Regions from separate parts of the Alteromonas sp. AWQ4_252 genome, predicted to be linked through region 2. Evidence: riboswitches for the same ligand, from Rfam matches in the RefSeq annotation. Region 2 holds a riboswitch; the other holds the start of a gene.
What was found. Region 2 has a riboswitch for cyclic di-GMP ahead of ACXACM_RS10020 (hypothetical protein). Riboswitches for the same ligand answer to the same signal wherever they lie in the genome.

Region 1: another riboswitch for cyclic di-GMP. It lies ahead of ACXACM_RS17995 (AAA family ATPase); the one in region 2 lies ahead of ACXACM_RS10020 (hypothetical protein).

What each region holds. Positions count from the first base shown of each region.
Region 1 is NZ_JBSWSV010000001.1:4,093,765-4,103,204, reverse strand. It holds gene prsK (XrtA/PEP-CTERM system histidine kinase PrsK) at 1-844, shown strand, start outside; gene prsR (PEP-CTERM-box response regulator transcription factor) at 887-2,248, shown strand; gene ACXACM_RS18005 (diguanylate cyclase) at 2,290-4,422, opposite strand; gene ACXACM_RS18000 (ribbon-helix-helix domain-containing protein) at 4,517-4,849, opposite strand; gene ACXACM_RS17995 (AAA family ATPase) at 4,809-5,504, opposite strand; cyclic di-GMP riboswitch class I at 5,593-5,681, opposite strand; gene ACXACM_RS17990 (alpha/beta hydrolase) at 5,926-6,993, shown strand; gene ACXACM_RS17985 (YybH family protein) at 7,168-7,572, shown strand; gene ACXACM_RS17980 (hypothetical protein) at 7,728-8,114, shown strand; gene secD (protein translocase subunit SecD) at 8,167-9,440, shown strand, end outside.
Region 2 is NZ_JBSWSV010000001.1:2,255,870-2,265,309, forward strand. It holds gene ACXACM_RS09995 (energy transducer TonB) at 1-59, shown strand, start outside; gene ACXACM_RS10000 (tetratricopeptide repeat protein) at 62-1,357, shown strand; gene ACXACM_RS10005 (GNAT family N-acetyltransferase) at 1,418-3,370, opposite strand; gene ACXACM_RS10010 (acyl-CoA thioesterase) at 3,446-3,874, shown strand; gene ACXACM_RS10015 (helix-turn-helix domain-containing protein) at 3,885-5,687, opposite strand; cyclic di-GMP riboswitch class I at 5,867-5,950, shown strand; gene ACXACM_RS10020 (hypothetical protein) at 5,995-6,645, shown strand; TPP riboswitch at 6,790-6,892, shown strand; gene ACXACM_RS10025 (TonB-dependent receptor) at 6,949-9,000, shown strand; gene ACXACM_RS10030 (YkoF family thiamine/hydroxymethylpyrimidine-binding protein) at 9,013-9,270, shown strand; gene pnuC (nicotinamide riboside transporter PnuC) at 9,275-9,440, shown strand, end outside.

The sequences.
Region 1 (9,440 bases), 1.8 Mb from region 2:
ATGCCGTTTTCAATTAGTCTTGCCGCTTTTGAACAGAGAGCAAATTTGGGGCTTTGCACTATTAAAAACCAAAGATGGCGAACAGCTTAGTCTGAACTGGGAAGTGCGGGATTATTTGAACGCCGTGACAGAACAAGTGGGTACCTATTTGTACCACCATGAAGCAGCGAACGCGGTTGCTGAAAATGCTCAGTTTGCTGCATTCAATCGCATGTCGGCTTTCGTTCTACACGATTTAAAAAATGTGTTGGCACAGATTGACTTAATTCTCTGTAACGCAGAAAAGCACAAAGATAATCCAGAGTTTATTGAAGATACATTCGAAACCTTGCATTATACAAAAGCGAGGATGGATAAAATGCTTCGACAACTCACAGAGAAAAAGGTCGAAGAGCCAGGCGCTTTTTCTGCCCACACACTGTCTGCGTTAATAACGAAACTCATTGAAGCCCGGTGTCAGACGTTGTTACCTCAGCCTGCCATTCAGGTTAACAGTGAAGCGCAAGTGGTAGTGGATCCAGAAAAGTTTACCAATGTCATGTATCATCTAATTAGCAATGCACAGCAGGCTACGGATGATGACGGCTATGTGCACATTGTGCTGGATACTGATGAGGCTAATCAGCAACAAATAGTACAAATACAAGACAATGGGTGTGGCATGGACGCATCCTTTATAGAGCAACGATTGTTTAAACCCTTCGATACCACAAAAGGTAATGCCGGTATGGGAATTGGCGCATACGACGCCAAAAACTATATGCAATCGGTAGGCGGAAAATTGTCGGTGGAAAGTGAAGTGGGAAAAGGCAGCTGTTTTACCTTGGCGTTTCCTTTGGATTAACAGCACGCCTTTTGTGTAGTCACCTATGATGAGAGTAATACAATGACGGATACTATTCTTGTTGTCGACGATGATCTCGGCATCCAGAAACAATTAAAATGGAGTTTTACCGATTATAACGTGGTTTTTGCCGATGATCGTTCTGCTGCCATTGCGCAACTTCGGCGGCATGAACCTAAAGTGGTCACTTTAGATCTCGGTTTGCCACCTGATCCGGCAAACGCTTCGGAAGGACTGAAAACGCTTCAGGAAATCATTGCTCTTGCCCCTCGTACTAAAGTTATTGTTGTAACGGGTAACAACGACAAAGAAAACGCGCTGAAAGCAATTGACCTCGGCGCTTACGATTTCTACCAGAAACCCATCGATTCAGACACCATAAAGTTATTGGTTCAGCGAGCGCTTAATCTCGCTAGCCTTGAACATGAAAACCGTGTGTTGGCCAAAGCTCGCCCTGCGATGGGACGAATTATCGGTAATTCCGACGCTATTCAGACTGTCATGCGAAAGGCAGAGAAAATTGCTGGCACAGACATCAGTACCCTGTTACAAGGCGAAAGTGGAACAGGGAAGGAAGTATTTGCCAGAAGTATTCACGAACATAGCCCCCGTAAAGACAAGCCCTTTGTGGCTATCAACTGTGCTTCTATACCTGAAAACTTGTTGGAAAGTGAACTCTTCGGGTATGAAAAAGGGGCGTTCACTGGCGCGAATAAAACCACGTTGGGTAAGATAGAAACAGCGCAAGGAGGAACCTTATTTCTTGATGAAATCGGGGACATGCCTATTGGTTTACAGGCCAAAATGCTTCGTTTTCTGCAGGAACGAGTAATAGAGCGGGTGGGCGGACGCGCTGAAATACCGGTGGACATCCGGGTCATTTGCGCGACGCACAGAGACTTGCAACAAATGGTAGCCGAGGAAACGTTTAGGGAAGATTTATACTACCGGGTTGGTGAAATTCCGATTTACATTCCACCGCTTAGGGATCGCGATCAGGATATTATTCTCCTTGCCCGAACATTTCTGAATATGTATCGGGAAGAGTTTGGCGCAAAAGCAAAAAGCTTCTCGGATGACGCCATTCAGGCCATGTTAGCGCACAAATGGCCGGGTAACATACGCGAGATGCAAAACAAGTTGAAATCTGCCGTTATTATGGCCGAAGGCTCAATCGTTCAGGCAGAAGATCTAGGCTTAATGTCTGTAAGAGGCGATAGCGAACCTGAGACGCTCAACCTCAGGGAAGTGAGAGAACTTGCAGAAAGCCGGGCTATCCGAAAAGCTTATCAAACAGCCGGAAAAAACATGTCTAAAACTGCGGAACTACTGGGTGTAACCCGTCCGACGCTGTATTCGTTAATCGATAAGTATCATATGGAAGATATAAAAACCGGTATGTAGCAAGGGGGCAGTTAGCCCCTTCTCTTTTTTTAGAACAGCAGTCAGTCCTGAGGCCATTCAATACTCGCGATATTGGTAAGCGAGGTACGCAGACTAGTAACAGTAAAGCCAAATTTTGTTTCTAACTTATTCGGTAGTGTTTTAGCCTCGTCGTCACAACACCCTTCTACCACACCAACCCAACAGTTTCTGCTGGAAAGTTTTGCGGCATACAAGCAGTAATCCATGACAGCGAATGTTTTTGCCCAGTCAAGTTCGAAAGGGTTTTTCCTGCATACTGGCAGGGCGCAAAACCCAATACTACAGGTCGCATTTATACGAATATTTCCAGGCAAAATAAACACTCGTTGCCGTACTGCCTGCAAGAGGCGGTCGGCAAGATCCACTGCGTCCTCGCGGTCTGCATTTCGACAGACAACTAAGAATTCTTCGCCACCCCAGCGAATGAGTAAGTCTGTTTGACGAAAAACTTCCTGCAAAATTTCTGTAAATTGAGTGAGGAAACGATCCCCCGCCAGGTGCCCGTAATCGTCGTTGATACGTTTGAAATAATCAATATCAACAAGAAAGCAAACAAGATCCTGATTATTGGGATAATCAGAAGTGTCAAGACTGCTGTAAAAATGTTGGACCCGGTGAATTTCGCCAGGAAGTTGGGCATTCAGAAAATTGCGATTGTAAAGCCCTGTGAGAGGGTCGCGCATACTCACTTGTTCCAAAGCGCGAAAAGCTTCTTCTAGCTGATGATTTTTGTCTTCCAGTTCTGCCGTGCGGTGCTTAACTTCTCGCGCCAGACGTTTAGTTTGCAGGTATTGGTTGTAACGGCTCCAAATGAGAAAAATGAATAATAACAGCGATACAAGACTGCCCAGAGCCAACATATTCTGCAAGTTTTGCTGACGGACACTGGCAAGCTCTACCGTGCGGTTTTTTTCCTGTAGCTCGAAAGCCTGCGCTTGCCGTTCCATCTCAAGCTCAGCTTCTATTCTTCCCAGTGAAACCTGCTTTTCTGCTTTTAGTTGTTCAGCGTTCAACTTTGTCCGGATGGACAGGGCATCGAATGCGGCCTTGTAATTTTCTCGTGCGAGGTAAGCTTGTAAAGCTTTATCTTGTGCAAGGATCTGATTATTGAGTTCGCCATGTCGTTCTGCCTGAATGAAAGCCCACTGAGCGTGTTTCGCCGCTCGCTCCAAATCATTGCCTTTGTAAAATGCGTCTGACAATGCAATGTGAATTTGCGTCACAAGGGAAGCGTGACCCCTGGCCCTGGCTTGGGAGAGGGCGTCCCGAAGAAAGCGCAAGCCGGTTTCTATTTCGCCTTTAGCGACGGCAACTTTACCCAAAGTAGTTTGTGCAGAACCTGAGTCCAGCGACGCGTTCATCATCGTAAAAGACGAAAAAGCAGCAAGGAGGTGTTGTTCGGCTAAGTCGAATTGCTCCGATTGCAAGTAGAGTTCACCCAGAACACTGTGGTTTCGTGCGCGCTCATACGCAAGGCCGCGAGACGTATTAATCTCAAGGGCATCCATAAGGTATTTAATAGCATTTTCAGAATTTTGCATATCAGCGTATACACTGCCTATCTCTGACAGTGCCCGGGCTACGTTGGGCATGTCTTTCTGCTGCCTCAGCAAGGTCAGGGCTTCTTGTAATGCCTGAAGGCTTTCAGCAATGCGTCCTTCTGCATGGAGCAAAATACCAATGTTTAGCTGCTGCATTGCAACGCCGGTGTTATCTTGCTGGGCTTGATAGAATGCCTTCGCCTGTTCAAATAACGCCAAGGCAGATTCGTATTTGGCTTGTGCGAAGTATACCTGGCCTTTTTCAGCATGTACGGCAGCCATAAAGGCTTGTTGATCTAATTCAGAAAAAAGGTTTTCAGCGTTATTAAAATGCTGAAGAGCAAGGTTGAAGCTGCTCTTAAGTGCCGCGATTTTTCCGAGTTCTAATTGAATTTTTGCATGCTGAAGAGGGAAGCCTGTTGCTGGTGTCTGGGTTAACAGGGTTTGTGCCAATGCACTGGCCGCATCAATTTGCCCGGCATTGTAAGCGTGACGCACACGTTCCAGCATATCGCTGATATTCATCGCTAATTCCGTTTGCGATGCTATAGCAGTTGCAGGTTGTAACACACTACATAGCAGAAGTAGGCTACCTGCCAGGCGACGTTTCATAATCTTCCTAATATGAATTTGCGGTTGTGGCAAAAAAACGTGTTTTAAAGATTGTTGTTATAGTAATTTTAGTGACAGTAAAGTTGTAATCCTCTCAGGGCGTAGTACTACTATATAGTGCAGCTCTATCGCCGCGGAAATAGAGATCGGCCCAAATTCGAATCAGTCGGGAGCGACAAATACCCGTATTCGAAGAAAGAGTTTTCAATTGTTCTATGGTTTCTTCGCTCAGTGTAAAGGTTGCCCTACGCATGGGAACTACCGGGGCACTTTTACTTCCGGACTCATTTGGCACCGGATACAGGGGGCGAACCACACTTTCCTGCCCTGAGGCGTAGTTAACAGCATCGTTAATGAAGTCATCAACCGAAACGGCACTCACGCGCTCAACTGACGGCTTGGATTTTTTGAGGCTGGATAGACTCATAGGTTTCCCCCTCGCGTCGGGATAACAGTTCCTTAATGATAGACCGTATTTCACTTGAGGCTTTACCCTCTGGTTCGCTTTCCATAACCGACTGACCATACTCTTCGGAATCATCGTACATATTTCGACTGTAAGTCACAGCATCGAGTACCGGTACTTCGAAGGAGCGACATACGTCTTTAGCCTCCAAAATACGACTGGCTAATGAAGGAAGAGAAGGACACTGGGTAATAACAAATGCCGCGTTCATGTTCGGGTTAACCATTTTGCAGGTCGACAAAATGTCTTCCATGTGGGGCACGGTTTTTAGATCTCGTCTTTTCGGACGCAGGGGAATGAGAATGTGATCTGCCACCGCCATGGAGGAACGCAGTGCAAGATTATCCTGGCCACCGCAGTCGATTACAACATAGTCATAGTGCTCCCGCAAACTAAGCAGTTCGTTGCGGATCTTCCCGTAAAGTTGCACACAATTAATGGAAGGCAGGCTATCGTTAGCTTTGCGTTCCTGGATCCAGTCTGATGTCGTGCGCTGAGGATCACAATCTACCATCAATACACTGGCATTTTTTTCTGTGCGTAAATATACAGCGATGTTCTGAGCAAGACAGCTTTTACCACTGCCGCCTTTTTCGCCACCAACCAATACAATCATGGTTTAGTCTCCAGGTTTCGCTCTTTAGAGCGGCTAAAGGATGTGACTGAAAAAGTGAACAAGTCAGCCCGAAGGCAGGCTTATCGTGTTCGGTAACTCCGCTATCATGACAAATACTTTGTGTTAGACCGGAAGCTTTGCGTCACGGGCTTTCGCACCGTTTTGCCTTTTTCAACAAATAAACGAGTATTCAACTATGACTCGCTAACAGAATTACAATACAACATTGAAGAACAATTAAGCGAATGCGTGACAATATTTACGGATGTAAAAATATACCTGTGTGCGGCGAACTCACCGCGCGTCATTGGCTGTGAGCCTTGATAGTTGTAAGCTCTGAAAGGGATATCGTTCTATTTTCAGCCGAATCTGTTAGTATCAGTGTGTTATCAATTTTCATACCCGCTGAAAGGAGAAAAGTGTGGTGAGACGATTTATCACCGGTGCAGTTCTGGTGTTGTTAAGTGCATCATCCATGGCACAGGCAGATCTCAAGTCAGCCTTCGACCAGTTTCGGAGTCTCTATGAGACAAGGTTTGGACAAGTTCGCGCGTGCACGAACAGCGAATTTCAGCGGTATAGCGTGTGTTCGCCAGCGTTGAGAAATGATGGTAACGCACCCTACATTTTACATCACGGCAAATCCACACCGGGCGTAGTCGTTTTGCTCCACGGGTTGAGCGACTCTCCTTTCTATATGAAGGGTATCGCTCAGGCACTTCACGATAGGGGGTTAACGGTTATCGTGCCGCTAAATGTCGGTCATGGTCAGTTAGACGCCAGCGACGAAATGAGTGACAGTGAGTTGTCGGATAAATGGGCTGCGCATCTTAGTGATGTAGTTGACGTGGCACATACTATCAGTGATGAGGTCTACCTTGGTGGATTTTCAACCGGTGGTGCCTTATCGGTGCAGTATTATCTGTCTCGCCCTGAGAATGTTGACGCGATAATGCTATTTTCTGGCGCGCTGGCATTGGATAGCGGCGTTGAGCGATTATCGAAAATTTGGGGTATTCAGTGGGTGGCTTCCCTTATTGATGGAGACTATGTCACGCAAGGGCCCAACCCTTACAAGTACCCGACAATAGCAAGTTTTACGGGGCTGGAGTTAATGGAGGTGATTGCTGATGTGCGAGACCAGTTTGAGGATGGGAAGACCATTGATGTGCCGGTTTTTGCAGCGCATTCTCAAGCCGATACCACCACGCCTATCAGTGGCATCGAAGATCTCATGGCGCGTACCACCACGAAAATAAACACCCAGTTTGTCATTGATGAAAGTTATCAGTTATGCCATGCAGACGTAGTGATCAGCAGCAAGATGGTAATAGATATGCATTTTGATAAAAGTGCAGTGGATTTGCGTGATTCATGCGCTGTGCCCCAAGGGAACCCGCTTTTCAGGCAAATGCTCATGATGCTCAACAGTTTTATAGACGAAGTTGAAAGGCAGGATGATAAATCTGTTGACAGTACTGCCAATTAGACTTAATTTGCTTTTACACGTACAGAGGTAACCTTGATAATGTTTAGTCAAAAACCTGCAGCACTGATTATTCTACTCGCTATTCTAAAAAGTTGGCGGGTGTGCTAGTACGTAAAGATTAACTAAAACCCGCCGCAAAGGCGGGTTTTTTGTTTGCGTCTTTGCGGTACTAACATGGAGACGACAGACATGAACCACCCGGTTTCACATCAATTACAAGCCTTGCATAGCGCGGTAAACAGAAACGACACGCAGGCGTTAAAAGCGTTGTACCGCGACGATGCTGTATTAATTGAAAAACCTATGATGACTTCCCGTACAGAATTACTGAAAGCCCTCGATGGATTTAAATCGAAATACATGCCCGCCCATGTGGTATCACAAGGTGACGATGTCGTAGTGGAGGCTGGAGACACAGCGTTGGTGATCAGTAAGCTCTATGTTAGTGCGAAACAGAGTGCAGACACTTCCGAAGGACATGTCAAAAAAGCTATTTATGTGTTTCGCAAAAACACTGATGGTCAGTGGCAATGTGCTATCGATAACTTCTTTGGTGTTGATATTATTGACTTTGCCTGACGAACTAGACCCGTGTTTAGGTGTCGTAACAAACCTTTTTAATCTGCAAGCTTGAAAATCGGCACCGAAACCACATATTAGCGTGAACTGTGCGGTTCGTTTCTTGTTGGACAAGGGGCGCGCTCACCTAAAACGAAACGATAGTTCACGAATTAATGCGCTCACTTGCAATCAACAGCTTATCGACACATGTGAACGCCGCGATGCCCATGCGCATCGGGGTCATATTGTTGTGGCTGGCTTTCGCTATATCGGCAGCAAGTGCGGGTAAAATCCAGACGGATAGCTTTTCAGATAGCTTCCGATCTTACGATTATCCGGCAGTACTGAGCAGTCGGACAGATCTCGGTTTTGTTCGCTTGTTCGCGACGGGTCAATCGATAGAGCCTGTTCCCGATACAATACTGACCAATGACCTATTGTCAGTTCAACGGCCGCAATGGTTTATAGCCGGTATTCAATCCGGCTTTGTAGTAAGTGCTGACCCCTGCCTTCAGTGCCGCTTCAGCCGGCCTTTATCGAGAGCTCCACCTTACTTTTAACGCTTGTTTTACAAGGGCCCGGCCCATTCTTACAACGTTAAAAGGATAACTTATGAAACTGTTTTCACCGCGAGGCGTGATATACGCACTCGTGATTGTACTCGGCTTGTTGAGTGCAGTACCCAATGTATTGCCCACGTCAATACAACAACATTTGCCACAATGGTATACACAAAATCAGCTCGCCCTTGGCTTAGACTTACAAGGCGGCTCCCATTTGCTTTTGTCGGCCGATACACAGCCATTACTCGACAAAGCATTTGATGATATGAAAGAAAGTCTGTTAAGGGATTTACGTGAAGCTGGTATTCATTATCAGGTTAAATCGACAAAGCAGCATACTCTGGAGCTTTTGTTCAAAGGCTCAGCATCCGAGCGACAGCAAATGTGGGAAATCACCTCTTCTTATCGCTATGACGGTAGTGGTCAACCTCAGTTCAACGTTGCTGAAAACGAGGGGATTTACACATTTACGCTTACTGAAGCGTATGAAGAACGCTTAGTCACTGATGCCCTTGAACGCAGTGTTGAGGTTGTGCGTCACCGGTTAGACGAAACCGGTCTGGTGGAACCTGGTATTTCCCGTCAGGGTAATGGTGGCGTGTTAGTTCAGATGCCTGGCGTAACAGATCCATCCCGCATCAGAGAATTGCTTGGTACAACCGCACAGATGCAATTTCACTGGGTGGTACAAGAGGGTGAAAAGGTAGCGACTATCACTGTGCCGGATAGCGCTGGCAGCCAGCAATATCGTTTGGAAAAGCGGGTTGCCATGGAAGGAGAGCACATCACAGATGCTCAGCTCGCCTTCGACCCCAATACTGGCAGCCCGGTAGTGAATTTTAAACTAGACACTGTTGGCGGCAAGATTTTTGCCGATATGACGCGAGCTCATATTGGCCAACCTCTTGCCGTTGTACTCGACAACAAGGTTATTACGGCACCTGTCATTCGATCTGTAATTGGTGCCAGTGGAGGTGAAATAAGTGGTCAGTTTACCGCCGCAGAAGCCAAGGATTTAGCGTTAATGCTAAGAGCTGGTGCGTTACCTGTTCCCCTCACTGTGATAGAAGAGCGCACGGTGGGGCCGGATTTGGGAAGTGATGCCATACAAATGGGCGTAACAACTGGCTTAATAGGTGCGGCCCTGGTTTTGGCGTTCATGACAACCCTTTACCGCCGTTGGGGTATTATCGCCTGCCTTAGCCTTAGCATTAATATGGGCCTCATATTCGGGATCCTCAGCGGTTTTGGTGCCACTTTGACGTTGCCGGGCATTGCGGGAATTATTCTTACTTTGGGCATGGCGGTAGACGCTAACATATT
Region 2 (9,440 bases):
GTAAAGCAGTTAAGCAAACCGGTATGTTTGTACAACTTGACTTTAAACTGGAGCAATGATCATGAAACTACGTACATTTAAAATGTCCGCCGTTGCTTTAGTCATGGGTTTTGGTGCTGCGATTGCAGCGCCAATGGCCGCTGCGCAGCAAGCAAACGCTGCGCCGCCCTCTGGCCCTGTTGTTTGCCCTGGCTATGTTAAGGGAAAAACCACACTGGTAGGCGAGCGCACTGGTAAAAAGGTTCAACAGGCCTTTGAAGCCTATAACGAAGATCGCGTTGACGAAGCTATTGCAATCCTCAAAGACGTTGATCCGAGTGATGACTTCGACAAGGCTTACGTGAACCGATTTGTAGGGAACCTTATCGCTTCTCAGGAAGGTAAAGGTCAGGAAGCGTTCGGTTACCTTGAGCAGTCAGTTAATCCTAAGGTTTTAAACGATACTGAGCACTCGCAAACGCTTAAGTTACTTGGTGACTTAAGTATGCAAGAGCAAAAGTATTCCGAAGCGGTTAGCTACTACGATAAGTGGATGGATTTTACTTGTAAGAAAGACGCACAAGTATACACCCGCAAAGCGCAAGCGCTGTACGAACAGAAAAAATTCGATGAAGTTATTCCTACTGCTGATAACGCAATTGCGTTAAACAAGCAGGAAGGAAAGCCTGACAAGAACCCTTATTTGTTGAAATTGTCTGCTTTCTATGAAAGCAAAAAATTCCCTCAAACGGTTACTGTTGCTGAGGAATTAGTAAACTTATTCCCAGACAATGCAACCTACTGGATTCAGTTGGCCAGCTTCTACATGTTAGTTGAGCGTTTTGACAAAGCTGTTCAGACTTTTGATATTGCTTATATGGCAGGCTACTTAGATAAAGACAGTCATATTAAGCAACTTGCGTCATTGTATGCGAATGCGGGTAACCCCCACAAAGCCGCAAAAGTACTGGAAAAATATCTCAACAGCGGTTTGTTGAAAAAAGATGCTGAGATGTATGCAAGTCTTGCGAACTCTTTCCACCAGGCGAAAGACTATAAAGATGCTGCAAAGTATTACGGTAAAGCTGCTCAGGTTGATTCTGACCCAGAGTATTACCGTAAGCAGGGCACATTGCTACTCGTAGCTGAAGATTACCGTGGCGCAATTACAGCGTTAAATAATGCGTTGGAACGCGGTGTAGAAGACGAAGCAAAAATCCATTTCTCTTTGATGGAAGCAAACTTCTACCTGGGTAACTACAAGAAAGCTTTTGAGCACGTGCAAATTGCTAAGAAAGATAAGTCATTACGCAGAAATGCTATCGCGTGGGAACCTTATATTAAAGATAAGGCGAAAAACCGCGGCATAAAAATCTAATGTAATGCCAGAAAGATAAAAAGCCCCGCTCTAGCGGGGTTTTTTGTACTTGTCAGTTTTTTAGAAGGTGTTTGTTAGGATCTCTCTTGTAAATTCAATCATGTCCCTTTTACTGCTAAACCCGGCTTCACGTGAGATCCTCGTTAGTTCCCATGTATTTTCAAGTCCAGTGAGGATCATGTGCATAACCGAGTTGGTTAGGCGCGTTTTAATCCAAGCGCTGGTATCATATAAATGGGTAATGCTTCTTGTTCCTACACAAAATTGTCGTATTCGTGTTAAGTGAGTGCTTTCTGGCGTGTTTGAGAACAAGCTATTTATTAATGTTTCCCCCGAAGGTGACAGCGCTTTACCATAAATATCACTGATTAATCCCGACGATTTATCTTTTTTACTTCCGTGTTTTAGTAGTTTAAAACCGTTTTTTTCCCAAAATTGTTTTAGTCTTGTTGTAGCACCAAAAGAGACAGTCATAAAATAAACTTCTTCCTGCCAGTTATACTGACATATATACGTCATCATGGTTTGTCCAATGCCTTGATTTTGCATATTGGGGTGTACCGCTATTCTGTTAATCCTCAAACTTTGTAAGGTGGCAAATTCTGAATTGGTAGACATCAGTGCCAGCGCCTGGGCTGCGAGGTGACCTTTCACCCTGCGCTTGCCGCTTGCGATGTCGTTACTTACTTCTTGTAATACTGAGCCACCTTCAAGTTCAAGAATGGCTACTGCTACAACCTGTGTACCACTGTATGCCAAACATAACTTGTTGTTTGGGGAATCGATGAAGCGCACAATATCATCAGGTGTGGTTTGGTAGTGGGCTTCTCGCAACAAAGCCATTATCTGTGGGTAAAGGTGGTCGCTACAATCGTCAAGTGTGGTTATCGAATAATTGAGGTCTGTCTGCCTGGCTACTATGGCAGGTGAAAGCGGGGCTAAAGGGGCATCTTGGAACAACAGTGCATCAATAATGTGTTCCAGTGGGTCGTTCTTGTGCCATCGAACTGGCGTCTCTAGTGTTATCACCGGCACTTTTTTAACGGTGATGACTTTCTCCCGCAAGCCTTGTCCAGAGCCTTCATATCCGTCAGTGGTGGATGAAAGGATCACAAACTTATGGTATTGAATTAGTTTGTTTAGCACCGGTACGGGTATGCTGGCCGCTTCGTCGATGATAAGCACGTCCAGGTTTAAGCTCATGAGTACAGGGTTATCAAGGGCATACCAGCTAATCTCCAGGGCATCCTCACTGCGATGCTGTTTTATAGCACTGAACAAGTTATTCGTTTGCGCGCGAATGGAGGACGTAACAGCAACGCGCTTTGATTTTCCCGCTAAAAAGCACGCTAACAAACCGAGAATTGTCGACTTTCCCCGACCTCTTTTAGCCAGCATGGCAACGCACCGGCTGCCACTATCATATTCGTTTAAGATTTGACTGAATGCTTTCTCCTGACAGTTGGTGGCAAACCTTGTCGAAGGGCGATAAATATCATTTGTTTTAATCGCACCAGGAAGTTCGCACTGTGTGGCAGACAGTAAACCTACCCGGGGTGACTCAGTTAGTGTCGATAGCATGAACTGTGTAAAGGAACTTTGTTTTATGCGCCAGCCATGGCTGAGAAAGTGAGGCGAGGTTACGCTAGGGTGTAACGGCCAGGCGGCATTTGGGGGGATGAGTAAAATAAATGTTCCCCCTGCGTGTAAGGTGCCCGCTACGGCAGCCATTCCACTGAGCCTAAAGTTGTCCAGACAATTTACAATGACAAAGTCAAATTCGCTCCCTAACAGTTGTTTATACTGTGCATATGGGTATCTTTGAGTTATCCATTTGTGGTTTGTGTCAGTCATCTCTGTACCAAGCCAAGCGACAGTGGATGACGCTGGTTTCTCAGATAGAGATCCTTGAAGTGTATTAAATACCCAGTCGGTTTCGCCGCTTATTATCAGGATCTGTCTGTGATAAGCGGAAAATGATGCCGAGAGGGGAGAAAATAGCCAATCAGACACAGTTGTCAAAGCTAATCCTACATAAGTTACGTATAATACTAAGTTTATTTTATCCTGAGTTTACGAGGAATTCGAATGCGGTTTTTATCCCGACGATTAGTTATGCCAAGTGATTTGAACTATGGCAATTCATTATTTGGTGGCCGGGCGATGCAGTGGATAGACGAAGAAGCTGCGATTTTTGCGATTTGTCAATTGGAAACAAATTGCCTGGTAACAAAGCATATTGGTGAAATTACGTTTGAATCCCCCGCGTTGCAGGGCGATATTGTAGAATTTGGTCTGGAAACAAAATCTGTAGGAAGAACCTCAATTACGGTGACGTGTTTGGTGCGAAACAAGGCGACTAAAAAGAGTATTTGTCTGGCTGACGATATTGTTTTTGTCACCCTGGATCCTGAAACCAGAAAGCCCATTCCCCATGGTAAAACACTGGAATCGTTAAAAGCGCAAACTGAGGAAGAGATGCGCAGTTTGAATCTCGTCATCACCAATCAGGAGTAAGGTTTAGGTGTCAGGCAACCGTCTGATACCATTTCGTGACGATTTCCTCCATCCTTTCAATTTGTGGGGCGCTAAGCGATGCCGCGCCACTGATGTCTTCTATGCTGTCCCGGTGAGATGATAAAGTGAATGCCACGTTATGACAAAACCTTATTTGGTCGGACAAACTGTGGTTTTCATTTTCACTGTTGTCTTGCTGGCAAAGCTTCCATAATTGTTGGTTAACTGCACTTTGAAAACCCCAGCGAAGAAGCATTAACGAGGTTGCGCCATAAAGGCAGATCCCGTAACTTTCGTTAATTTTTTGCAGGAAATCTTCAAACGAATCAGCGTCTTCCCAAAGTGACAGTGCGCCATCCGCAAAGAGACATTCATCATGAAATACAAGGAATAAGGATAAAGTACCAAACAAAAGAAGCTGTTTAATTTGTTCGGTCTGATCTTCATTGTATGACTGATAAGAGAAAACTTGCTGAAAGAGTGAGGCGCTTAGTAACATACCGTCGGTGAGCGTGCCAACATTACCAAACCTGCATTGGGCTGATAACAACTGCTGGGCAGCAAAAATAACAGCTAGATTGCGAATATTGCCAAGACCGAGGTTGCGACCGATAGCCTGTTTGAGGTTTTTGGGCGGGCTGCCGTAAATAGCGCGGCTGGCCTTACTCATAACGTGGGCTTGGAATATTGGGTCTTTTTCGATAATGCTGACTACCAGCTCCAGAGTCATATTATCTTCTTCAATATCTAACAGTGTTTGAATGGAATGAGGAAGCGGTGGCAGATTTTCCACCACATCTATCAAATTACTATTGCCTTTTTGGAAGCGTAGACGACTTCCTAGTTGACGCAACTGACCTGCGCTGATACCAGCGTGTTCTTTGAAACTTCTTTCAAAAGAACGACGATCGGAAAACCCTAGTTGAGCCGCAGCGTCATCGGTTTTGACACCACTTAACAGTAGATGACAAGAATTATCGTGAATGTGCTCTTTTAACATGGAGCTAAAGGAAATGGACTCCTGGCGAAGTTGCCGCCGAAACGCTGACTCCGTTTGTCCAAGTTGCGTAGCAACCCACTCTGAGCGAATTCGAGCCGGACTCGCCGCACGCTGAAATACTTCCTTTACCCGCTGTTTTAAAGGCATTTCTTCTTTTGTTTCCAGTGTTGACTGCAACATTTTTTTGATGGATTGAGAAAAATAAAAAGAAGGTTGCTTACACCACTTGGTGTCAAAGACTAGCTTAATTGTTTCCTGGCCTGATTTTAGTTCGGCCTTACTCAGTGCACCTATTAAAGCCGATTGCTCAAGGTGTGGTATTTCAACACAAGCAAAGTCAAATTTTCTGCCAGCAAGGTGGCGAAAAAGCGCCAGCATGAAGTAGCATCTGAACTCGGTAACTATTGTGTGGTGTCCGGGCTTAAACAGAAGTGTCGTGGTGCCCATGTTCTCTTTTACTGTGAAGTCAGCCTGGGGCCCAAGAATGTGCGTATACTGCTTGCCAAGTACGTGCAGTGCGTCGTCGATATGCTTACTTGCTGTAAGTAACACTACCAGGTTACTCATTTTGTTGAAATCGATGTATCCGATTAGGGAGCGACCAAATTGGGCTTGATGCTCAAGGGGGCAAAGAGAAAGCAGCAGCTTCGCGAGGGTAGTTTCAGAAAACTGTTCTTCCTCGAGTTGATGGACACTCTCTAATAACGTTGCATCCCGCTCGTCACTAATGCCAAGATCACGTCGCTGACTTAATAGCGCACGAATTATTGCTGACCAAAATAAGCCCTGATACTGCACGTTTACTCCTGTCATACTGCCTTCATCCCTTTATTTACAAAGAATATAAGAATTCTAAAGAGGATGACAGTGCTAATGAAATTTTCTTGTATGTACAGATCTGTAGCATATAAAAAACAGAACTGTCCTGTTTACCTTGCGCTCCCCGCTATATCCTTTCAACCGTCGATACATTCTCTGGTCGTCACACCAGAAGTTCGTACAGCCAAACTTACTGTGAAGTAAGGACGGAAAGCCACGGGTCTTAGTACCGCCATTAAGACAGCCGGGTTGCAGTGCATGTTTTTAACATTTTACAGGCAACACTGCTCAAGGAACACAAATGAAATTTAGCATGAAAGCCGCGGCTCTGCTGACGACAATATTCGCATCAACAGCTAACGCAGGCATTATAAACAGCTACGATATAGATTTTTCTGCTCAAACTCTAACTGCTCACCAGCAAAACGGTGGTTCATATACTACGTGGGATTACAACGGTAGCGTACTGAACCTTAAAGAAGATGCGTGGTTTACGCTGAACCTGAATGATGCCTTTGGTATTTCAAGTTTAGATCTGGACAACGTTAGCACCAACATCGAGTTGTCGTTTGATTTCAGAACTAAGGCTAACAGCACTGATTCTTATTCAGAAATCGCTGGTATCTGGTTAGCAGACTTCTCCGGTGGCGAGCAAAACAACGACGCTAGCCGGACCTTTAATTTTGAAGGAACACAAAACTTTGGGTTAGACGATATCGCCTATACCGGTGCGGGTAGCTGGGAAACCTTTACCATCAAACTTGATGACTACATGTCCGGCATCATTACCGACATCGTATTCCTTAATGACTGTGATGCAAACGCCGGTTGTAACAACCTTGACGTTAGATTCCGCAATGCTTCCATTTCAGAAGTCAGTGAACCAACCGCCATGTCACTGATCCTTCTTGGAGTGGGCTTTATGGGATGGCGCGCAAGACGCCAAAAATAAGGGCTCACCAGCCCACCTCGCCCGCAACGTCACATGCGGGCTTTTTTACATCTCTGCAAGTGGTCTGCCGACTTGACTCAATCGTCATAGTTGGTAGACTGCTCCGCGATATTTCCAAAGAGCGCAACTGCTCCCACGTTATATTCTAAGGCCAAGGGGTGCCGGTATTGTCCGGCTGAGATCCACAATGGGAACCCTTTAACCTGATCCGGATAATACCGGCGTAGGGATGGTGACAATACAATTTTGGTATCCTGATACTTGCCGACATACCGGGTCTTTTTACTGCTAAAGAGATCCTCAATGAAAAAAAACGCTGTACTCATCGCTTTACTCTCCGTGCCTCTCTGGGCAAATGCCAATGATGATATTGAACGTATCACGGTAACTGGCGATTTCCGCCAACTCACTCTAGACCAATTAAGCAGCAGTGCGTCCGTCATTGGAGCTGAGCGACTGGATAGCCGGCAGGCGATGCATATCGAGAACATGCTAAATGTTGCTCCAAATGTGAATTTTACCCGTGGTGCGTCAAGAGGACGTTTTGTTCAAATTCGCGGCATAGGCGAACGCAGTCAGTTTTCCGAGCCTCTGAATCCGTCTGTTTCTTTTCTGGTAGACGATTTCGATTTCTCAGGGTTAGCGGCAGCAGGTGTGTTGTTTGATACTCGCCAGGTAGAGGTTTATCGCGGACCACAAGCAACCAATTTTGGTACAGGTGCCCTGGCTGGTGCTATAAAAGTGGTAAGTAACGAACCCGGTGATGAAGCGGAGAATCACCTGGAGGTTAATATCGCCAGTCAATCGTCGTTTCGAGTTGAAGGTGGCTATGGCGTCGCCGTTAATGATGGGGTAAATCTGCGCGTGGCAGCCGTTCACAATAGCAGTGATGGTTTTGTTGAAAATATTTATCTGGACCGTGATGATACCAACGGGTTGTCTGAAGACGCGGCGCGCGTTGGTCTTGATTGGGCGATATCTGATGACACCACAGTTGTTTTTAACTATCGCTGGTATGACATTGATAACGGCTTTGATGCCTTTTCCCTGGATAACGACAACAAAACCCGGTCGGATGAACCTGGATTTGATCGCCAGCAGACTCACGGCGTAAGCGGGCATGTTTACCACAACATGGATGCGGGTTTACTGGAAGTGATATTAACCCACGCAAGTCATAATATTGAATATGGTTATGACGAAGACTGGACTTTCACGGGTTTTCACCCCTGGGGTTATACGTCTTTTGATGCCTATTACCGCGACGTCGAACAGCAAAGTGCAGAAATCAGATTCAGCAGTGCTGACAGCAATACCTTGTTCAACAACACAACTTCGTGGGTCATCGGAGCGCGGGTAAATCACAGTGAACAGGATTTAACCCGCCAATACACCTATCAGGACAGTGATTTCGCCAGTGTGTTCGAACCGGTGACGACGGCAATTTATGGTCAGCTCGACACCCGATTAACCGAACAGCTCACCTTTACCAGTGCACTGCGTTTTGAGCAGTATGCCTATGACTACGAGGATAACGCCGGAGTTTCTCACGATGAAGATACTCTAATGACCGGCGGCAAGCTGGCGTTGACTTATCAGCAGGGCGAGCATTTCTACTACGCCAGTGTATCCAGGGGCTTCAAGGGGCCGGGTATTAATTACGATGAACAGGTTAGTGAGAACCGCCGCTTCTTTGATGCTGAATATAGCTGGAACTATGAAGTAGGTTTTAAAGGCAACTTTAGCGATGACCTGTCGCTGCGTGCAGCGCTCTTTTATATGGATCGTGATAACACGCAAATCAGCGATTTCGAGGTACAAACCCGTGATGATGGTTCAGCCGCCTTCATCGATGTGATTGCCAACGCTGATATTGGCACAAACCAGGGAGCTGAGGCCGAATTAAGCTGGCGAGCCACGGAACAATGGCAGTTGCAGATTGCCCTTGGTTATTTGGACGCGACCTTTGAAAACTATGAAAGAGCCGATGGCTCAGTGGTTGAAAAGCGGGAGCAGGCACAATCTCCGGATTATACCGCTAATGTGTTTAGCCAGTACTGGTTCACTGATTCCATTTCCTGGCGGGTAGAGATGGATTATAAAGACAGCTACGGTTTGTCTGACGGCCATGACGAAGTGGCTCCCACAGCTACGCTGTTCAACACGGATATCAGTTGGCAAAAGGGGCCCTGGACGACCACGCTGTGGGTGAAAAATGTTTTTGACAAAGTTTACTACGTGCGCGGATTTGGCGGTTTCAGCAATGATCCAAGGGACGAATATGCCTTCAACGAACCCTATTTTCAATGGGGTGACGGTCGACAAGTGGGTATCACAACCCGCATAAGCTTTTAGGGAGTAGAAAATATGCAAGTTATGGTTGAGCTATCATTGTATCCGTTGGTCGATGCGTACATTCCGCCCATTAAGTCATTTATAGAGCGCTTAAACAGCTACGATGGCATTACTGTCACTACGTGTTCCACCAGCACTCAGGTGAGTGGTGACTACCAAGCAGTGATGGGCATATTGAGCGCAGAAATGCAGCGCACCCACGAAGAGGTTGGGCAGGCTATTTTTGTCGCTAAGTTTTTAAACTTCGACGCTATGCAGGCGAGAAAATAATATAATGGCTGATTTTATCACCGCCCTTGTTACGCAATTGAGCAATACCTCGTTGGCTGAAGGCTGTGCGGTGATACTGGCCTTGGCCTATGTGGTACTGGCGGCAAGGCAAAGCCGCTGGTGCTGGTTGTGTGCGTTTCTCAGTACCGCCATTTACACCTGGTTGTTTT